2 regions of the Halomonas sp. SIMBA_159 genome follow, and region 2 is predicted to be linked to the other one. Evidence: predicted binding sites of a transcription regulator. Region 2 holds the regulator's gene; the other holds the start of a gene.

Region 1 (7,038 bases), on a different contig from region 2:
GTCTGGAATAGTGCGCATGGTGGCTATCATGAGCCGTGTAATGGAGCGCACCCACGGCGCGGGGGAGGTATTGCGCGCTGCCAGCAGTGCAAACGGCACGCTGAGAATAACGCCCAGCGTTACGCCGACAATGGCAATGTTGAGGGTTTCATACATCGACCATGCCAGTACGTCTAAATTGCTGAGATCCGGTGGGAAAGCCCGTCCCATAAAGTGACCTAGGTTCGTCGCCCCGCGTATCAAACGCTCTAGTGTGACATTGGTGGCCATGACGCCCTGAATAAACAGCGCTAAAAAGCCAAGGCTGATGCCCCAAACAAACAGGGAAGGGCGGCGAAACCGGGGAGGCAGACCGGTGGTGGTGGGAAGTTTCGACGGCATATTAGATCGCCCTAAGCGGTTGGCTGGTTGTGGAAGAAGAGGGCGTTTGTTCGACGCGGGTGTCACCTTGATAGAGCGCCTGCATATCGCTCAGTGTGGCCGTCTCACGAGGCGTATCGAGCACTACGGTGCCCGCTTTCATGCCCACAATGCGGTCGCCGTACTGTTGCGCTAGCTCTAGCTGGTGCAGCGTACACAGCACGGTGAGTCCACGTTCGCTCACTACCTCTAGCAGCAGGTCCATAATCTCGCGTCCCGCTTTTGGGTCCAGGCTGGCGATGGGTTCATCCGCAATGATGATTTGAGCGTCCTGCATTAGCGTTCTGGCAATGGCGACGCGCTGCTGCTGACCGCCAGACAGTTCACGACAGCTGGCCTGGGCCTTATGGGCCAACCCCACTCGGTCGAGTGACTGCATGGCGCGCTCGCGAAGCTCGTGACTTGCGATGCAAGAGAGTGTCGACAGTAAGCCAAGACGCTGCTGGCCCAGTGCGCCATACAGCACGTTTTGAAACACGCTGACGTTCTGGACTAAGTTGAACTGCTGAAAAACCACGCCGATTTTTTGGCGTAGCGTGCGCAAACGCGGTTTGGAAAGCTGCGAAAGCGATTCGTTGAAAATACGAATATCGCCCTGATCGTGAGGGGCTAAGCCGTTAATGCAGCGCATCAGCGTGGATTTACCACAGCCGTTAGCCCCCAGCAAAATGACACACTCCCCTTTGGGGATGCTGAGCGTTAGCCCACGCAGGACATGTAAGCTGCCGTAATGTTTGTGAACATTAGAAATATCGATGGCATTCATACAAAAACCTCCTGCGCGGATGCCAGGAGGGAGAGTGAAACAACAGACATGAGAGACCTACCGTGTCTTGGTACTAACATAGCCTTCGCTCGTTCAACGCACGTCCCTGTGCGATCACGATAAAGGGAGCGGTGGAAAACGAATTAAAGGGCTATGCCCGCCGCTTCGTAGGCCTGACGCACGACATCGTAATCTTCATTGGTGCGGTCAAAGCCCAGCGAAGAGTCGCGGTTCAAAAACTTATCTTCGTTGCGGTCGGTGGCAATCAGCGCGTTCCACAGGGTGTCGCGGTTCTCTTCCAGGGTGCTGCGTAGCGCTGTTTTACAAGCGTCGTCTAGCGAGCCGCGCATCACCACCGGGTCACCGGGTAAGACATCGCTGGTGGCAATCACACGGTATTCGCCGTCCGGGTCCATCGCCTGGATCTCTTCGATATCGCGGTTACCGCCGCCCATGGCATCCACATCGCCGTTAACCAGCGCGGCGATACGGGCATCGCCCGCCATAATGATCTCAAGGTCGCGATCAATATCCAGGCCTGCATCAACCAGCATTTGGCTTGGGAAAATATGGCCGCTGGTGGAGCCCACATCTTTCAAAGCAACGCGGTGGCCTGCCAGGTCTTCCAGCGACTGAATATCGCTATCGGCGGGAACATAAAAGCTGCTGCCGTAGTGGGGGCGCTCAATTGCAAACAGAATTTCAATGTCGCTTTCGCGGTCGAACAGGACGAACTCAGACGGGCCTGCAAACACCAGGTCCACGTCATCATACTGCAGCGCGGTGCCTGCCGCCGTGCGGTTGCTCAGGCTAAACATTTCAAGCGTGAGGCCGGTGGTCTCTTCAAACGCTTCAGCAAAGGGGCCAAACGCTTCTGCGAGCGGGCCCATGCCTTCAATGCCGGTATCGGCCATGCGAATAGGATTAGGGCATACGTTGCTTAAATCGCTATTGGCGTGGGCGGTAGAGGCCGTAAAGGTGGCGGCTGCGATGGCGATGGTTAATAGTGTTTTAGTCATAGTGTGTTCCCTGGTGCTGTTGTGTGCGCTGCCAGCTGGATAGCGAAGGCAGGCGTTTTGATCAGCGTTAGGGTGGCAGGCCACTGTGACACTAAGGTGTAGTCAAGATGACGTTATGATCACGTGAAGATGACAAGCTTTCTGCCGCACCTCCCCTTCAATCGACAAGGAGCGTTTCTATGCACGCGTTACGAACAGCCATTACGCTAGGGATGGCGCTATGGGTAGTCGCCCCAGCAGCCTCAGCACAGACATTCACCCTGACTATTTTTCACACCAACGATCTGCATGGCCGCACCGATGCTTACCCTTCGCTAATCACCACGCTCAATGAGGCAAAAGCCGCCTATGGCGATGGATTGCTGCTGGACGCGGGGGATATTTTCTCCGGCACGCTCTACTTCAACGAGTTTCAGGGGCAGGATGCGCTGACCTTTATGAACCAAATGGGCTACGACGCTTTTGTGCCCGGTAATCATGAGTTTGATTTGGGGAACCCTGAGAGCGGCCATCAGGCATTGGCAGCGTTTTTTGCCGAGGCTGATTTCCCGATTCTAGGCGCGAACCTGGATTTTTCAGGCGCGGCTGAGTTTGCTGAGCGCATTGGCGAAACGGTCAGCGCGTCGCCCCAGTCGGGCCACCTCTACGGTGGGGTGATTGTTGAACAGGGTGGTGAGCAGATCGGTATTTTTGGCCTGAGCACCCAGGATAGCGAGACCATTTCCAGCCCTGGTGAGGTCGCCATCAGCGACTACCGGGAAGCGGCTGAAACCATGGTGGCAGCGTTTGAAGCCCAAGGAGTTAACAAGATCATTGCGCTCACACATTTGGGCTATGACAGCGACCCAAGCGCCGGAAATGACCTGCTGCTAGCCCAGCAGGTGGAGGGCATCGATATTGTGATTGGCGGCCATAGCCACACGCGGGTAACCCCGCCCACGTTGGTAAGCCACACCTTGGCAGGCGAGTCGAAGGCCCCGACGGCCATCGGCCAGGCCGGTGAATATGGCGAGCATTTAGGCGTGATGCAGGTGACGTTTGATGCAGAGGGCGTTGTTCAAAAGGTAACGGGAGAGCTGCTCGCCACCGAAGAGCGCACGCCGGATGAAGCGGCGCTAGCGCAACTGGCACCGTTTACACAGGCAATAGAGGCGCTGCGCGACCAGCAGGTGGGTGCCGCCGCGATTCGTACGCTGGAGAACCCGCGCCATGGCCAAGGCGATGCACAAAGCGTGCGGGCCAACGAAACGGCGCTGGGCAACCTGATTGCCGATGGTCAGCTTTATGCCGCCCAGGGGGTGGCTCCCGATACCATCATGGCGTTTCAAAATAGCGGCGGTATCCGCGAGGCCCTGCCCGAAGGTGAGGTAACGGTGGGCGAGCTGATTGCCGTGCAGCCGTTTGGCAATCGCCTCACGCTGCTAGAGGTGACAGGTGCTGAACTGCTGGAAACCTTTGAAATTGCCCTGGCCAACGCGCCTGAGGAGAACGGAGGTTTTTTGCAGGTCTCCGCAGGAACAGAGCTGGTCTTCGATAGTCGCTTGCCGGTGGGGGAGCGTGTGGTGAGCTTGAAGGTGAATCGAGAAGGAGCGATGCAGGCAATTGATCCCGATAAAACCTACACCGTGGCGACCAATAACTTCACGGCGGCAGGCGGCGACAGCCACGCGGCGTTAGGGGCCGCCTATGACGATGGCCGCAACACTATTGTGGGCAATACCGATTGGGAAATGCTGCGTGACCACATCGTGACGCTTGGTGAGGTGCTTTATCAGCCTGAAGGGCGCATTACCGACCGTGCCTTAGGTGAGTAATCTTAGACGAGTAACCTTAGGCGAGTAACGTTGTTACCCGCCTAAGGCGCTGGGTACTAATGGGCGGTGCGCTTGCCGGTGGTGCTGTTGAACGGGTGAAGTGCATCGCTGGTTACGTACACCTGCAGCGTTTCACCTTCGCTGACCGGCGGCTGGCCTGGGGTACGCACCACTGTGGGTTGGTCGCTGCCTGCCAGGTTCACGTAGAGATGGCTCTCTGCCCCGGCGGCTTCAAACAGCATCAAGGTAGCGTTCAGCGTTATAAAGGGTGCGGCTGGCGGGGCGAGCTGCATATCGTCCGGGCGGATGCCGACGGTATCAGTCTCTTTCGGCAACTGACTCAGCACACCCTGAGTATCCTGCTGCGCAAGGTAATCCAGCGGCAGCATGTTCATGGCGGGGGAGCCAATAAACTCCGCTACAAACATGGTGGCTGGGCGGGCGTAGATCTCCATCGGGGTGCCCACCTGCTCAATCTGACCGGCGTTTAGTACCACTAAGCGATCGCCAAGCGTCATGGCTTCCAGTTGGTCGTGGGTCACGTAGAGGCTGGTGGTTTTTAACCGCCGCTGAAGCTGCTTGATCTCGACGCGCATCTGCACGCGCAGCTTGGCATCTAGGTTAGAGAGCGGCTCGTCAAACAGAAACGCGGCGGGCTCGCGCACTAACGCACGGCCCATCGCCACCCGCTGGCGCTGGCCACCGGAGAGCTTGCGTGGTTTGCGCTCCAAAAAGTCCTCAATCTCCAGCATCTTGGCCGCCGTGCGCACCCGCTGGTCGATGTCGTCTGTCTTGAAGCCGCGATTCTTCAGGCCATATGCCAGGTTGTTGTACACCGTCATATGCGGGTAGAGGGCGTAGTTTTGGAACACCATGGCGATATCCCGCTCGGCGGGCTCTAGCTGGTTCACCACGCGCTCGCCGATTTTGAGGGTGCCCTCAGTGATGGTCTCCAGGCCTGCCACCATGCGCAGCAGGGTGGATTTACCGCAGCCAGAAGGCCCTACCAGCACCACAAACTCGCCGTCCTGAATGTGTAAATCGACCCCTTTGACCGCCGCCACGTTGCCCGCGTAGGTTTTTTTCAGCCCTTCCAAGGTAATGCTGGCCATGGTTATTTCTCCGTCTCGGTCAGGCCTTTCACAAACAGGCGTTGCATAAACAGAATCACTAATACCGGTGGCAGAGCCGCCATCACCACGGCGGCCATAATGAGGTGCCACTGGGGGTTCTCTTCAGAGGTCATGCGCTGAATGCCCATCACAATGGTGTAGTAGTCCGGGTCGGTGGTGATCAGCAGCGGCCACAGATACTGGTTCCAGCCGTAAATAAACATGATCACGAACAGCGCGGCGATATTGGTGATTGATAGCGGCATCAAAATGTCTTTGAAGAATTTTAGCGGGCCTGCGCCATCCACCCGGGCCGCTTCCAGCATCTCTTCGGGGATGGTCATAAAAAACTGCCGAAACAGAAACGTCGCGGTGGCGGAAGCAATGAGCGGTATCGACAGCCCGGCAAAGCTATTGAGCATGTTGAGGTCCGCGACTACCTGGAAGGTAGGAATAATGCGTACCTCCACCGGCAGCATCAGGGTAAGAAAGATGAGCCAGAAGAAGAACATCCGAAAGCGGAAGCGGAAGTACACAATCGCAAAGGCGGAGAGCAGCGAGATCGACAGCTTACCCACGGTAATCGCCATGGCCATGATAAAGCTGTTCCATAGCATGGTGCCGGCAGGCGGTGCGCCCGCGTTAGACACGCCGGATTGCCACATGCGGGTAAAGTTTTCGATGCCGTGGGCACCGGGCAGCATCGGCAGCGTGCCGCGCAGCAGGTCGCCCGGCGCTTGGGTCGAGGCCACCAGCGCCACGTAGACGGGAAACACCACCACCGCGACGCCTACCATCAGCGTTAAGTGGGCAAAAAAGTTCGCCCAGGGACGATTTTCAACCATGACAAGACTCCAGCAGTCAGCCTGCGGCTAATAGTTCACCCGGCGCTCAATAAAGCGGAATTGCACCACCGTGAGTGCGACCACAATCACCATCAAAATCACCGACTGCGCGGCGGATGACCCCAGGTTCAGGCCGACAAAGCCATCGGCGTACACTTTGTACACCAGCGTGTTGGTGGCCTGGGCGGGGCCGCCCTGGGTAGTGGCGTGAATAATCCCGAAGGTATCGAACATCGCGTACACCACGTTCACCACCATCAGGAAGAACGTGGTCGGCGACAGTAGGGGGAACACAATGGTCCAGAAGCGCTTCATGGGGCTGGCGCCATCAATGGCGGCGGCTTCGATAAGCGATTGGGGGATCGACTGCAGCCCGGCCAGGAAGAACAGAAAGTTATAGGAGATCTGTTTCCAGGCGGCGGCAAAAATCACCAGCAGCATGGCGTCTGCCCCCGAGGTGCGGTGGTTCCACTGATAGCCCACCATATCTAGCATGTAAGGCACGATGCCGATGGAGGGGTTGAAGATAAACCACCACAGCACCCCGGCGATGGCGGGGGCAATGGCATAGGGCCACACTAGCAACGTGGTGTAGGTGCTGCGCGAGCGAATCATGCGATTCACCGTGCAGGCTAGCAGCAGCGCCACTGCCATGGAGAGCAGCGTCGTGCCGACTGCAAACACCACCGTCACCGAGAGTGAGTTGAGGTAGTTGCCGTCACGGAACAGGCGGGCAAAGTTCTCAAGCCCCACAAAGGTGGTGCGCATCCCAAACGCGTCTTCACGGAGCAGCGATTGGTAGAGCGCTTGACCGGCAGGCCAGATAAAGAAAATCAGCGTGATAATGACCTGAGGGGCGAGTAGCGCGTAGGGCAGAAAGCGCCCTGGAAAGGTCATGCGTTTGGTTTGCATAAGCGACGAAACCTGCGATTAACAGACGGCACTAAAAACGGCATCGCCGCCTGCCCAAAAGGCAGGCGGCGATGCCGGTGCTTACTTACTGGTTCGCGGATTCAAAATCGCGCAGTAGTTGGTTGCCGCGCTCTACCGCCGCATCGGCCG
Region 2 (7,038 bases):
CAGCTGGTTGGAGTGGCTCTCTTGGCTTATTTGGCCGCTATTTTTCATCAGCCTATTGGTGGTGATCTTTTTTACCTTCACCCTCGTTACCCACCTGATTGCCGCACCGTTTTACGGCTTTTTAGCCGCAAAAGTTGAGCGCCAGGCCACCGGCCGTGAGCCGCTGGATGATCGCGGGCTGGCTAAAACGGCCGTCGATGCGCTGGGGCGCGAGCTGGTCAAGCTCGGCTACATTCTACCGCGCATGGTGGCGCTGTTTATTATCAGCTGGATTCCAGGCCTCAACCTGCTGGCCCCCCTGTTATGGGCGCTGTTTTCCGCCTGGGTGATGGCGATTACCTACCTTGATTACCCGATGGATAACAACAAGGTCACGTTTCGCGATATGCGCAGCCGCCTATCGCGCCGCTGGTGGCCCAGCCTCACCTATGGCGGGCTGGTCATGCTGGTCACCTGGATACCGCTAGCCAATCTGTTTTTGATTCCCGGTGCCGTTGCCGGTGCGGTGCTGATGTGGGATGGCCATTACCGAGACGCCCAAGATGTGGCTAAGTCGTAGCGTCATCCAATGCATAGACGCAAAAAACCCCGCCTAGGCGGGGTTTTTAGTGGTAACGCTGGCTTACCAGCGGATACCGTCACCTTCGTCGCGGTTCAGCTCGTTGGCATCATAGCCCGCTTTACTCGTCGTACTGCTGTCAGAATCACTGGCGCTGCTTGAAGTGGAGTAGTCGAACGTATCACCTTCATCGCGGGTCAGGTCGCTGCCAGAGTACTGAGCCGGACCAGAGGTGTTGTGCGAGCTAGGCTGCACCACATCGTGGCCTGCAGAGCGGTCTTTGTTCAGCTCGATGGACGTATGGGCAAAGGCCATTGGGCTTGCCACTAAGCCAAACGCAACGCCTAACACAGCTGTTTTTTTAGCGAATTCTTTAAATAGCATAGTTTACTACTCCCTTAATATGGAGCCAGTCAGCGTAGGCTTAAGAACAATCAGGGCGCCTACGACTAATGGCTAACATTACATTTAGTTATTGCATCTGCGATGCCAAAAAACCTATAAAAACAAAAAATATATTAAAATCAATCACATAAAATATAATTTTTGTGCGCAATACAAATTTGCGCACGTATTATTTGCTCAAAATTATTGTGCAATAATGACACATGCGTCAGTTAAGTGACTCCAATTGACCCACTGACTTGCCATCTGGCTGGGTGCGACATGAAAAGCATCTGCTTGAGAGTATGCGCCACGGTGGGGGGTTTGTCTTTGTATCAGGTAGGCACAAAAAATTAGACCCCGCAGGGCGGGGTCTTGATCACTCTTACTTATCAACGATACTGACGTCTGGCTTCCTCTCCTTTTGCGGGACTCCAACCTTGGAATTTACCCTCACCAGCGTATTGATCGTTTTTAGATTCGTTCCGTGAATCTCAGAGCATCCATGCTTATAGGACATCCTTGCCCGTCAAATGCTCACTCCTAAGCGTAAGAGTTTTTTACAGCTTTGCAAAAAATTGTCACCAATTACATGCCGCTATTTTCTTCAGGTAGCTCTTCGGTGCTGTCAAAGGTAGCATCCGAGTCGTCGCTCATGGAATTCGGCTCCATGTCGCTGGCGTTGTCGCCCTCGTCATGGGTTAAATTTTGTGTGTCGTGATCAGACGACATCGTTGAATCACTAGACTGAGATTCTACTGGCTGCTCATCCGGTGAGATGTTATCTGCTGGATCTGCAGGCTCTTGAGCCATTGCAAGTGGGCTAGCTACTAAGCCGAACGTTACACCTAAAATACCAGCTTTCTTGAGTAGTTCCTTGGACATCATATTCCGTCTCCTCGATCGCTGTGAAATACCGCTTTTTAAGGAAGAGTGACTCGTCGTCTTACCAGTTCCTGCGGTAGTCTTCCTTACTAAGTAAGTTGCAGCCGTTGTGCCAACTATTTCTATTAAAAACAAAAAAACTTAAAAAACATGTATTTATATAGAAAAAGATATGCCAACTAGCTTTCCAGCGCAGGCTCAAACCGTCCATTAACTGGCTACATATGACACATGCGCGGTGTTTGACCATATTTGCATGCCAATATGGCACACTTATACATAGGTTATGCAAACAGAGAGAAGAGGGGACCGACTTGAAGCCGGGTTAGTCGTTAACGACACGGGCAGGAGGGAATACACAACGGAAAAGAGCGCCTTCACCTGGCAACGACTCTACTTGAAGCTGCGCATCATGACGCAGCAAAACATGCTTCACAATAGCAAGGCCAAGCCCCGTGCCGCCGGTGGCCGTGCTGCGCCCTTTATCAACGCGATAGAAGCGTTCCGTCAGGCGAGGGATATGCACTGGATCAATTCCCTCACCGTCGTCATCTACCTCAATACAAGCGCTACCGCTGGGCATCGCTGCCCAACGAAGCGTGATTTGGCTACCAGCAGGTGTGTAACGTATCGCGTTGAACGCTAGGTTCGAAATAGCGCTGCGTAGTTCCTGCTCACTGCCCACCAAGCGCGCCTCACACTCGAGCACGATCTGTACATTATGCTGCTGGTTAGAAAGCGCCAGCGCATCGCGACGAATACTCTCAAGCATAGGCCCTACGGCTAATGGCTGATGATCTTCGCCACCTCGGTCAATTTCAAGCCGCGAGAGCAGCAGCAGGTCATTCACCAAGTTCTGCATGCGCTTGGTCTGCTCTTCCATCTGGCCAATGCCTTTGCCCAGGCGCGGCGGCAACAGCTCTTTAAGGTCACCGTAGGTTTCCAAATAGCCAGAAAGAACCGTCAGCGGGGTGCGCAGCTCGTGGGAAACATTGGCTACGAAATCGCGGCGCATCTGCTCCAGACGGTGAAGACGGGTAATATCCCGCGCCATCACCAAACGCTCATCATCGCCATACAGAGTAATTTGATACTGAAGGATGCGGCGCTCATCGATAGGCGAGGTCAGTGTTAACGGTTCGCCATACTCACGGGCGTTGAAGTAGCTAATAAAACGAGGGTCACGCAGAAGATTGGTAATATGCTGGCCACGGTCATGGGCTATTTGCAGGCCGAGCATTTCTGTCGCGGCGCTGTTCCACCACTCTAGGTCGCCGTGGCGGTCTAGCATGACGACGCTGTCGCGCATCGCTTCAGAAGACTCTTGGATACGCGCAAGCGTGGCGCGCAGGCGGTTTTGAGTGATGCGCTGGCTTTTTTGGTAACGGTAAAGGCGGTCAAATAGCTCGCCCCACATGCCCGCAGCAGCAGGAGGTTCATCGTGGGGATTGAGCGTTAGCCACTTGTAGAGCGCTCTAAGCTGGCGGAGTTGATACACCAAACAGAGCGTCAGACCCGCAGCTAACCCGAAACCGGGGTAACCCAGCAGCCATCCCAGGCACATCCCCAGGAAAGCCAGCCAGATAATTCGCCACAGTTCACGGCTCCACAAGCGCACAATTACACCCGAGCAGAGAAACGATACCCAGTGCCGCGCACTGTTTGGATGAGGTTCTGGTGCGCTTCACCTAGCGCTTTGCGCAACCGGCGAATATGCACATCCACCGTACGCTCTTCCACATACACGTTACCGCCCCACACCTGATCAAGCAGCTGGCTACGGGTATAAGCGCGCTCTTGGTGGGTCATAAAAAACTGCAGTAAACGGTACTCGGTGGGGCCCATCTCTAGTGCTTTACCGTAAGCACTCACTCGATGGCTGATGGGGTCCAGCAGCAATCCGTTGATTTCGATAGGGTCTTCCACACCGCGTGGGGTTGCTCGGCGCAGCACGGCTTTCAGACGCGCCACCAGTTCACGGGGTGAAAACGGCTTAGTGATGTAATCATCTGCGCCAGCTTCTAGCCCCTGAATTTTATTATCCTCTTCGCCTTTGGCGGTGAGCATAATAATAGGCAGTTCGGCGGTGGCTTCTTCGCGCTTGAGGCGGCGGGCCAGCTCAATGCCGCTGGTACCTGGCATCATCCAGTCCAGCAGCAGTAAGTCGGGCTGGTGGTCGACCACCATCGCGTGGGCATCCTGGGCGTTGTCCGCTTCAAGCACGCGATAGTCAGCCATTTCCAGCGCCACAGCGATCATCTCGCGAATGGGCGCCTCATCATCGACAATCAGTACGGTCTTGGCGGTCATTCCAGGGCCTCACGGTGTTCTATGAAAACTCGTTTATGCGAAAACAGTTCAATGACATGTCTGTGACGATAACACCATGACTTAATGACAATTCTATGACACCCAGCGGAATTAACCAGCCATAGGCCACCAACTCAGTACAAATCCGGCAAATACCAGCAGCCCCGACCAGTGGTTATTCAGAAACGCCTGGAAGCAGCGGTCGCGGTCACGGTGAAAAATTAACCGCTGCTGATGGGCAAACGTCGCGGCCATGCCTGCCAAACCCAGCCAGAAAAAACCGCCTAACCCAACCCGTATACCTACCCAGATCAGCAGCGCCAGCGTCGCCAACTGCAGCAGGCCAATGATGAAACGGTCGGCGCTGCCAAACAGCACCGCAGTGGATTTAATGCCAATTTTCAGATCATCATCGCGATCCACCATGGCGTACTGGGTATCGTAAGCCACCGTCCAGAGTAAGTTGGCGCTGAACAGTATCCACGCCTCAAGCGGCACGTGGCCAAGCACGGCACCAAACGCCATCGGGATCGCCCAGGAGAACGCCGCTCCCAATACCACCTGGGGAAAGTGGGTGTAGCGCTTCATAAACGGATAAATAAACGCCAGCAGCACCCCACCCACAGAGAGCAGTACCGTAAACCCGTTGGTCAGCAGCACTAAAATAAAGGCGGCGGCTACCAGCGCCACAAACAGCAGCTGCGCTTCGGTTTCGCTAATTCGCCCGGTGGCCAGAGGTCGATGCTTGGTGCGTTTCACATGGCCATCAACGTGGCGGTCGGCGTAGTCATTCACCACGCAGCCTGCGGCGCGCATGACATACACACCGGCAATAAAAATCAGCAGTACATCACGGCCCGGCACGCCCTCTGACGCGACCCACAGCGCCCAAAGTGTGGGCCACATCAGCAGCCAAGTGCCAATGGGCCGGTCCAAGCGCATTAGCTGTAAAAAGTCTGCCACTCGGGCCCACCCGATCGGGCGCAACAGAGAACGGTCCATGCTCATGCTTACCTCGTCAAAAAAGCTGCTGCGTTAGCCTAGCGCGACGGAAGGCCCAGCGCATCCGCCATGGTAGATAAAAAATACTCCTGAACCAGTAACGAAAGCCCGCCATGTTCAAAGACAGAGCGCCGCCCCCATAAGCTATTGGCCGATAGCCCCGGCTGCTGGTGGGTAAAACGTGGCGGCGTCGCTGTGGCTTCCAGCGGCCCGCGAACCAAATCGGGCTGCTGAAATAGCCAACTGCCTAACGAGCGTTCACCCAACTTCCCCAAACCTTTCCCCTGTAGCTGGTGAAGCGGGGCCACCGAACGCGCTACCACCCACGGCGTTTCATCAATACACAGTGCCACCTCGCGCAGCCACGCGTAACGGCGAGGAGCAATGCTTAGAGCCAAGGCTTCATCGCGCTGGGGCAGGCCAATGGTTTGACGCAGCAAGCGCACCCGAAACGTTCCAGGCTCGCCAGCGGCCACAAGGCGCGCGGTTAAGGAATCCGTGGACGCTACCCACTGCCACCAAGGCGCGCTCATGGCTGGCTGAGCGGCGGCCACGGGCAGCCACTGAGGGAAGAGCGAAAACGCAGGTGTGGATAACACAGGGGCGGTCACCTAGGCCTCCAAGGCGGTCAATTCAGAGCGGGCTAGTGTAACATGGTGGCTTTACAGGCTTTTGTTCCACCGACGTTTGGTGACGGTATGCCCGACTCACACACGACATCTTCCAGAACACCTCATCACCACGCCGCGCTGGTGATTGTGGGCACTGGCATGGCAGGCGTTGGCCTAGCCCGCACGCTGCGACGCCAAGGGGATACGCGCACAATTACGCTGGTCAGCGCTGACAGCGGCGATGATTACAGCAAACCGCTGCTGTCGACAGGCTTCGCCAAGCGCTTGAGCCCTGACAAGCTCGCCCAGCGCAGCGCTGAAGCGCTCGCCGATGAATTAAACGCACATATCGTTACCCACACCCACGTCACGCAACTGGATGTGGATAACCTCGTACTGCAACTCAGCAGCGGAGCAACGCTTGGCTACGATGAGCTAGTGCTCGCCACCGGCGCGGCCCCTCGCACGCCATTTCACATACCGAGCGAGCTGGCCGAGCGCTGCTTTACCGTCAACGACTTAGATGACTACCGCCGCCTACACGCAGCGCTCAACCAGCCTACCCGCGTGGCGATTATTGGCGCCGGATTAGTCGGCTGTGAATTCGCCAACGACCTGCACGCAGGGGGGCACCAAGTCACTCTGATTGCGCCAGAGCGCGCTCCGCTGCCGCGCCTGCTTCCCGAGCCGTTAGGCCATGCGCTGGCCGACACCTTCCAAGCAGCGGGCATTCGCTTGGCGCTAGGGCGCACCTTAGCAACATTCTCCCAAGATGCTGATAACGACTTGGCGCTGCGGCTAGACAATGGCGAGCGCCACACGGTCGATATCCTCCTATTAGCCACTGGCTTGGTACCCCGCACGCAGCTTGCCGAAGCGGCCGGGCTGAGCGTCAGCCCCAGCGGCATACAGGTTAACCGGCAGCTACGCACCAGCCATCCGCATATCTATGCGCTGGGCGACGTGGCCTGTATCGACGGCGTGAATGCAATGTACGTACAGCCCCTGCAGGCCAGTGTAAAAGCGCTGGCCGCGACGCTGGGAGGCTCCCCAACATCGGTGAGCTTTGGCGCTTGGCCAGTGATGGTTAAAACGCCGTTATTGCCCGTCGTGGCTTACCCACCGGCTCAGCCGCCGGAGCACTGGCGAATTGAAGGCGACGGCGATGATTTTACAGCGCTAGCCGAAGATAAAGACGGACGTTTGATTGGTTTTGCGTTGACAGGCAGCTGCGTGAGAAGGAAAGTGGAGCTTTCCAGAGCTGCCCCAGCCCTGCTAGGCTGATTT

What was found. The regulator PhoB, encoded in region 2, activates phosphate uptake and scavenging genes when phosphate is short. The targets are predictions, from matches to a motif close to TGTCATANNNNTGTCANA.
Region 1: the regulator PhoB is predicted to act here: its motif matches at 2,323-2,340, upstream of R0J87_RS07260 (bifunctional metallophosphatase/5'-nucleotidase).

What each region holds. Positions count from the first base shown of each region.
Region 1 covers NZ_JAWJBT010000009.1:21,215-28,252, forward strand. The annotation lists gene phnE (phosphonate ABC transporter, permease protein PhnE) at 1-381, opposite strand, end outside; gene phnC (phosphonate ABC transporter ATP-binding protein) at 383-1,186, opposite strand; gene phnD (phosphate/phosphite/phosphonate ABC transporter substrate-binding protein) at 1,330-2,205, opposite strand; gene R0J87_RS07260 (bifunctional metallophosphatase/5'-nucleotidase) at 2,385-4,019, shown strand; gene R0J87_RS07265 (sn-glycerol-3-phosphate import ATP-binding protein UgpC) at 4,076-5,131, opposite strand; gene ugpE (sn-glycerol-3-phosphate ABC transporter permease UgpE) at 5,134-5,976, opposite strand; gene ugpA (sn-glycerol-3-phosphate ABC transporter permease UgpA) at 6,004-6,888, opposite strand; gene ugpB (sn-glycerol-3-phosphate ABC transporter substrate-binding protein UgpB) at 6,974-7,038, opposite strand, start outside.
Region 2 covers NZ_JAWJBT010000001.1:26,170-33,207, reverse strand. The annotation lists gene cysZ (sulfate transporter CysZ) at 1-559, shown strand, start outside; gene R0J87_RS00170 (hypothetical protein) at 623-943, opposite strand; gene R0J87_RS00165 (hypothetical protein) at 1,532-1,831, opposite strand; gene phoR (phosphate regulon sensor histidine kinase PhoR) at 2,154-3,446, opposite strand; gene phoB (phosphate regulon transcriptional regulator PhoB) at 3,449-4,138, opposite strand; gene ubiA (4-hydroxybenzoate octaprenyltransferase) at 4,250-5,140, opposite strand; gene R0J87_RS00145 (chorismate--pyruvate lyase family protein) at 5,179-5,751, opposite strand; gene R0J87_RS00140 (NAD(P)/FAD-dependent oxidoreductase) at 5,839-7,035, shown strand.